2 regions of the Paenibacillus sp. SN-8-1 genome follow, and region 1 is predicted to be linked to the other one. Evidence: a T-box and tRNA genes for the amino acid it is inferred to sense, from the RefSeq annotation. Region 1 holds a T-box; the other holds one or more tRNA genes.
What was found. A T-box is a leader RNA that pairs with one kind of tRNA and senses whether it is charged. The one in region 1 lies ahead of tyrS (tyrosine--tRNA ligase), so its partner is inferred to be a tRNA-Tyr.
Positions count from the first base shown of each region.

Region 2: it has a tRNA-Tyr gene. The T-box ahead of tyrS (tyrosine--tRNA ligase) is inferred to sense a tRNA for this amino acid. The anticodon was not compared.

Region 1 covers NZ_CP194782.1:1,747,126-1,750,717, reverse strand. The annotation lists gene rpsD (30S ribosomal protein S4) at 1-229, shown strand, start outside; gene tyrS (tyrosine--tRNA ligase) at 342-1,595, opposite strand; T-box leader at 1,654-1,905, opposite strand; gene ACRRNK_RS08160 (transglycosylase domain-containing protein) at 2,073-3,592, shown strand, end outside.
Region 2 covers NZ_CP194782.1:3,711,841-3,715,432, forward strand. The annotation lists gene ACRRNK_RS18155 (YcdB/YcdC domain-containing protein) at 1-1,569, opposite strand, end outside; tRNA gene ACRRNK_RS18160 (tRNA-Leu) at 1,707-1,786, opposite strand; tRNA gene ACRRNK_RS18165 (tRNA-Arg) at 1,824-1,900, opposite strand; tRNA gene ACRRNK_RS18170 (tRNA-Cys) at 1,942-2,015, opposite strand; tRNA gene ACRRNK_RS18175 (tRNA-Gly) at 2,021-2,095, opposite strand; tRNA gene ACRRNK_RS18180 (tRNA-Gln) at 2,104-2,178, opposite strand; tRNA gene ACRRNK_RS18185 (tRNA-His) at 2,191-2,266, opposite strand; tRNA gene ACRRNK_RS18190 (tRNA-Trp) at 2,291-2,364, opposite strand; tRNA gene ACRRNK_RS18195 (tRNA-Tyr) at 2,371-2,455, opposite strand; tRNA gene ACRRNK_RS18200 (tRNA-Thr) at 2,462-2,537, opposite strand; tRNA gene ACRRNK_RS18205 (tRNA-Phe) at 2,555-2,630, opposite strand; tRNA gene ACRRNK_RS18210 (tRNA-Asp) at 2,670-2,746, opposite strand; tRNA gene ACRRNK_RS18215 (tRNA-Met) at 2,763-2,836, opposite strand; tRNA gene ACRRNK_RS18220 (tRNA-Val) at 2,851-2,926, opposite strand; tRNA gene ACRRNK_RS18225 (tRNA-Glu) at 3,105-3,179, opposite strand; tRNA gene ACRRNK_RS18230 (tRNA-Ser) at 3,192-3,283, opposite strand; tRNA gene ACRRNK_RS18235 (tRNA-Asn) at 3,287-3,362, opposite strand; rRNA gene ACRRNK_RS18240 (23S ribosomal RNA) at 3,453-3,592, opposite strand, start outside.

The DNA of each region.
Region 1 (3,592 bases):
AGTGAACATTGCTTCTTACCTCGTGAATCTGGGCGATGTAATCAGCCTTCGCGAAAGAAGCCGCGGCCTTTCCTCCGTTAAAGAAGCTTTGGAGAACCGCACGCACCTTCCAGCTTACCTGGAGTTCAACGATACTTCCCTTGAAGGTAAGTACATCCGTCTTCCAGAGCGTTCCGAGCTCTCCCAAGACATCGATGAGAAGCAAATCGTCGAGTTCTACAACCGTTAATATTCAATTCAACACAAACCGGTCCTGGTCTGCAAAGACTTTGGCCGGTTTTTTTTGAGCTTAACATTCTCATAAAAAAGGGAGCCCTTCGCTCCCTCTCTACTACGCTGTACTATTTTCTAGCAAGCTTGGCGAATTTCCGCTTACCCACCTGAATGACATCACCGTCATTAATCTCAAGCTCAGCACTGAAATCCGTGATTTTATCTTCATTAAACTTAACGGAGCCTTGCTGAATACTGCGTCTGGCCTCTCCATTAGATGCTGCAAAGCCCAGAAGCGTTAGCAGCTTGATGAGACCAATCCTGCCATTCTCCAGCTCGCTATCCGCAATGTCGATGGTCTGAATATCATCAGGCAGCGCACGCTGCTGGAACACCGTTACGAAATGCTCCTGAGCCGCTTCCGCATCTTCAAGACTGTGATACATTCTAACGAGTGTAAAGGCAAGCTTCATTTTGGCATCCCTAGGGTGCAATGTCCCTTCCTTCATTCCTTCTTCAAGCACGGCAAGCTCTTCGTTCGTTAGATCAGTTACAAGCTGGAAGTATTTCAGCATCAATTCATCGGGCACAGACATTGCTTTACCGTAAATTTCGTTAGGCTGTTCATCGATGCCAATATAATTCCCCAGACTTTTACTCATCTTCTGAACACCGTCTAGTCCCTCAATAATCGGAGTCATAATCGCTACCTGTGGTTCAACACCATACTCCTTCTGAAGTGTACGGCCCATAAGCAGGTTGAACTTCTGATCCGTTCCCCCTAGCTCAATATCCGACTTCAATGCAACAGAGTCCATTCCCTGCATCAATGGATAGAAAAATTCATGAACACTGATAGGTTGTCCGCTCTGGTAACGCTTGGTAAAGTCATCACGTTCAAGCATGCGCGCAACCGTAAGCTTCGCTGCAAGCTTCACAACATCAGCAAAGGTCATCGGAGCCAGCCACTCTGAATTGAAGTGAATTTTTGTTTTTTCCTTATCCAGAATTTTGAAAGCCTGCTTAAAGTACGTTTCCGAGTTGCGCTTCACATCCTCTTCGCTCAGCTGCTTTCTTGTCTCGGATTTACCAGTCGGATCACCGATCTGGCCCGTGAAATCGCCAATAATCAACTGAACCTGATGACCCAGCTGCTGAAATTGACGCAGCTTCTGCATGACAACAGTATGCCCGATGTGTAGATCCGGGGCAGAAGGATCAAGTCCCAATTTCACCTTTAATGGCTCACCTGTAACCACAGACTTAACCAGCTTGTTCTTCAGCTCTTCTTCAGGGACGATTTCTACAACCCCCCGCGAAATTACTTGTAGTTGACGCTCGACCTCAGCCTGCTGCTCCGGTGATAATTCTTCCCATTTCATATTGTCCTGCCTCCTGTAACATTTATATTTCTGAACACAAAAAAGCTCCTTCTTATCCCAAAGGGACGAGAAGGAGCTGCTCGCGTTACCACCCTAATTAAAGCCGTATCCACTCAAATAGACACTATGGCTTTCACTTCATTCTTATAACGGTTACCCGGTACCGGACTACTGACACATCCATTCACATGTGAGTTCCCCCGGACGGCTCCAGATTGTAATTCAAAGGAGGTTCGCTCACGGTTCGCAGCATCCACCGATTCTCTGAGGAGAGATTTCCACCTTCTACTAGATCTTTCTAAGCCTTTATCCATATGCTTTTGTATATTACTGTATATCTTATAACATATATACTTTTGTGAAGTCAAACTCAAGATCTCATGCCAAAACAGACTTCCCTATAGACTAGGACCCTAGAAAATGGATTCAAACGGATACATTTGTGCTATAATGTTGCTGTTAAAAGGAGGATACTCAATGGTAGAAGTGCACGAAAAGGATCCCGTTGAACAAGAACCTGGACGCCAAAGACATTGGGGCAGGACGACCCTGAAGGTGTTCCTATGGCTGGTTTTTGTTGCTTTTACAGGGATTCTGTTTGTTGGAGGAGCCTTATTTGGCTTCGTATCAGCCAACGTCAAAGATGACCCTGTCCGTTCAAGGGCAATGATTGAGCAGAAAATAAGCACTAATAATATTACCGCTTTCGCCTATTTCCGCGATGGCACCCCGATCGGCCAGCTTCGTTCTGAAGAGGATCGACGCCCTGTAACCTACGAGGAAATTCCCCAGCTTGTGATTGATGCCGTCATCTCCATCGAGGATAATAACTTCTGGAATCATAGTGGTGTCGACACGAAGGGAACCCTGCGGGCAGTCAAAGAAAGACTTCTGCGGGAAAGCAGCCAGACTGGAGGCAGTACGTTAACCCAGCAGCTGGCCCGGCGGGTGTTCCTCAGCCTGGATCGTACAGACAATCGGAAAGTAAAGGAGATGCTGTTGGCCCTTCGTCTCGAGCGGTTCTTAACTAAGAAAGAAATTTTAACCGCTTACTTGAACAAGGTTCCTTTTGGTAACGGATCAAATGGATATAACGTATTTGGGATCCAGGCCGCCTCCAGAGGGATCTTCGGGATAGCAGACCTTAAGAAGCTTAACATTGCTGAAGCTGCCTACTTGGCTGGCCTGCCTCAGCTGCCCTCTTCTTACTCCGCTTTTAATGGGAAAGGGGAATTTAATAAGTCCAATTTTAACCGGGCTGTCAAACGGCAGCACCTGGTGCTGCAGCGTATGCTCGAGGAGAATACCATTACCAAGAGCCAATATGACGAGGCTATGGCCTTTGATATCAAGAAGGCTCTTGCTCCGCAGACCGAGAAGGCATATGCAACCTACCCTTATCTTATGCTGGAAACCGAACGTCAAGGCGCGGAGGTCCTTGCTTTACTGAAAGATCCGTCCTTGGACAAGAACAAAATTCCAAGCCAAACACTGGAGGAAGCAAGGCAACAGCTGTTAACTGGCGGGTACCGTATCTATACAACTATTGATAAAAAAGTATATAGCGCGATGCATAAAGTGTCAGAAAACAGCAGCAACTTCTCTCCGGACAGCAAAACAAAAGGTCTGGAGCAGGTTGCCGGTATGATGATCGATCACAGAACAGGCGGTATTCTGGGCATGATCGAAGGACGGGACTTCTACACCGAGCAGATGAACTATGCTACTCAGATGGTTAGGCAGCCCGGCTCCACGATGAAGCCGATCGCGGCTTACCTGCCCGCGCTAGAAGCAGGGCTTGTCCAACCGGCTACTATTATTGATGATTCTCCGGTTATTTTCCGGGACGGACAGAAAGGCTATCATATCCCGGTTAACTCAAGCGGTGGGTATAAGGGGCTCGTTACCGCTAGAACCGCACTCAATGAATCCCGGAATATCCCTGCGCTCAAGCTGTTCAACTATACCGTAGGAATTAATGACGCTTGGGCTTTTGC
Region 2 (3,592 bases), 2.0 Mb from region 1:
ATCTGGGAAAACAGCAGCATTCGCTTGAGTCCCAGCAGAAAACGAACGAATTACACCATCAGAACTAAGGCTAAGATCAATTGAATCATTCATAACCGGAATTCCATGAATATATCTCTTAAAGCTGTATTGATATGTCGATGTTGAGACCTTCGAGTCTCTATCAATCGTAGAGGTAAGCTTATACTCACTCGCAGCATTTGGAACCAGTTTCTTCACGATCTGAAGAGCCTTCTCTTTGGCTTCCTTAGAATTTAGAATTTTACCTTTAGGCTTATATTCCTTCGCCGGAGAATTATAGATATAATATCCGAAACTAACAATTTGACCCGTGCTTGCTTCGACTTCGGCATTAATACCCTCATCTGGTACACCGTTTGCCGCTTTGTCTCTAAGTGAAATATTCCATACTTTCTGATTAGGATTATTCCATCTTCTCGACAACTGCTTGTATTCAGTGGTGAACTCGGGAGGGATAGGTATGAACGATTTAATCCGTTCTAGAGCCTCATCACCGTCCTGAATTGCTTCCTTGGATGGAGTGAAATTACTACCACCTGAAGGAACATCCTCTGCCTTCTGAATGCTCTGAACTGAACCCACTTGAGGTTCCGTCTGTTTTCCTGTAACTGCGTCAATACTATTCATACTTCTATCAACCGGTAAATACCCCAAGAAGTACTTGGTTGTTTCTCTAGAATCAAGTCTATCTGGAATATAAGACAGTTCTACATCAAAGCTATCCTTGAACTTCTGCTCTGCACTCTCCAGCGTAATTGCTGGCTTAGGGGAAGGATACACCGCGTAAGCCTTACTACGATTATACACCGTTACCTCACCGTTATAGTTAACCCCAACCTGGACCGACTCAAAGTCCGAATAAAGGCCATTTACCGGCACCTTAAAATTGAAGTAGTAATCTTGCGCCGTAAATAGGGAACCACTTTGCCGATTATAGCTATTGTCTTCTTTAAGACTTTGGACATCTAATCCTTTAACTTTGGCACTCAACCAATCTAAGGCAATCTTCTTGGCACTGGTCTCATCAACTTTGGAGGCTCCTTCTTTGGTATACATCTGGATTAGACGACCAGGCAGACTAACATATATTACTTCACCGGTCACTCCATCCACTTGAGCACTGAATGAGGTGCCCCAATTACCTATCTGAAGATTATATTGAAGCTCCCACTTCTTATCGTAATCCACTGGGTAGCTATTCTGATTGCCAAATTCTGCGGAGCTCAGTGTCACCTTAGAAAGCAGCGGAAACATTTCCTTTACCGCCTTGTCAGCTTGAGCAGAAGTAATTTTAGCCCCATTTGGCAATTTATCACTAGTTCCATTTACAGATGTAGATGTAGATGCAGAAACCGTGCTGCCTGAAGCCCTGGAATCCTTAGTGTCAGATATGATCACTGTATTGTCTGCCCAAGCGGCTGTAGGACCGCTTAACATTAGAAGCACTAACGTACATGCTGCAAAAACTAGTGGCCTATTCTTTCGAGCATATGTACCCTCCCTAGAAGTTTGAGTTAACTGTTCCTTGCTGCTGTTCTTATTGTTCATTACTGCTTCCCCTTCCCTCTCCACGTGATAGATGATTCTTATAATAAAGAACACACTCTAACTGGAAAAGTTTGGACGAAGTAAAAAATAAAATAAAAAAACCATGAACTAATGTTCATGGTCTACTTTAAACTATATGCCGGTGAAGGGACTCGAACCCCCACGGTTTCCCTCACGATTTTGAGTCGCGCGCGTCTGCCAGTTCCGCCACACCGGCATGGTGTGTAATTCTTCTCAATAGATTAATGAGAATATGGCGCGCCCTAAGAGATTCGAACTCCTGACCTTTTGATTCGTAGTCAAACGCTCTATCCAGCTGAGCTAAGGGCGCAAATATTTAATACGGTAAAACTGTCTATCAAAGTTTAAGAATGGAGGCGCCACCCAGATTTGAACTGGGGATAAAGCTTTTGCAGAGCTGTGCCTTACCACTTGGCTATGGCGCCATAAATGGAGCGGACGACGGGAATCGAACCCGCGACCCTCGCCTTGGCAAGGCGATGCTCTACCGCTGAGCCACGTCCGCATATTAAATGGCTGGGGATATAGGATTCGAACCTATGGGTGACGGAGTCAAAGTCCGTTGCCTTACCGCTTGGCTAATCCCCAATGTAAAGTTAATGGGGCGATCGAGGGGACTTGAACCCCCGAGTGCCGGAGCCACAATCCGGTGCGTTAACCCCTTCGCCACGACCGCCATAATACTTACACATTATGAAATTGGCAGGGGCAGCAGGAATTGAACCCACACCAACGGTTTTGGAGACCGTTGTTCTACCTTTAAACTATGCCCCTAAAAACTGGTGGAGGCTGATGGATTCGAACCACCGAACTCGTAGAGAGCAGATTTACAGTCTGCCGTGTTTAGCCACTTCACTAAGCCTCCAAAAAATGGTGCCGGCGAGAGGACTTGAACCCCCAACCTACTGATTACAAGTCAGTTGCTCTACCAGTTGAGCTACACCGGCACGGTGTAAAAGAATCATGGTGGCTCGGGACGGAATCGAACCGCCGACACGAGGATTTTCAGTCCTCTGCTCTACCGACTGAGCTACCGAGCCATAATGCTTACTATTACATATTAAATTATAAGATTTAAATGGCGGAGCCGACGGGATTCGAACCCGCGGTCTCCTGCGTGACAGGCAGGCATGTTAGGCCTCTACACCACGGCTCCACACTATGTAAATCAATTGCGGGGGCAGGATTTGAACCTGCGGCCTTCGGGTTATGAGCCCGACGAGCTACCGGGCTGCTCCACCCCGCGTCAGTATAACAATATGGTGGAGGCTGAGGGGATCGAACCCCCGACCCTCTGCTTGTAAGGCAGATGCTCTCCCAGCTGAGCTAAGCCTCCATATGTTAAACATAATCTTTATTTTAGCAGATACACTGCTATAAAATCAAGTGTGAATAATGGTGACCCGTAGGGGATACTCGTTCTTCGAACGAGACTGCAATGTATTCCTAACGAACCAAATGCTCCGACGAACCCTGATGGGTTCTCATCCCCACTTGAAGCTGTTTAATGAAAGTGGTGACCCGTAGGGGATTCGAACCCCTGTTACCTCCGTGAAAGGGAGGTGTCTTAACCCCTTGACCAACGGGCCTTACAATAATAGTGGCGGAGAGAGAGGGATTCGAACCCTCGAGACGCTTGTGACGCCTACACGATTTCCAATCGTGCTCCTTCGGCCAACTCGGACACCTCTCCATATGGCTCCCCGAACAGGACTCGAACCTGTGACAACTCGATTAACAGTCGAGTGCTCTACCAACTGAGCTATCAGGGAACATTATTCAATTCAGGCTTGATCGCCTGAAAACTAGATACGAAACGAACTTGCGTATGCTCTTCTTGGACTGCGTCCTTCCGAGCTGTGTTGGATAAGCCCTCGACCGATTAGTACTGGTCAGCTCCATGCATTGCTGCACTTCCACCCCCAGCCTATCTACCTCGTCGTCTTCAAGGGGTCTTACATACTGGGAAATCTCATCTTGAGGGGGGCTTCACGCTTAGATG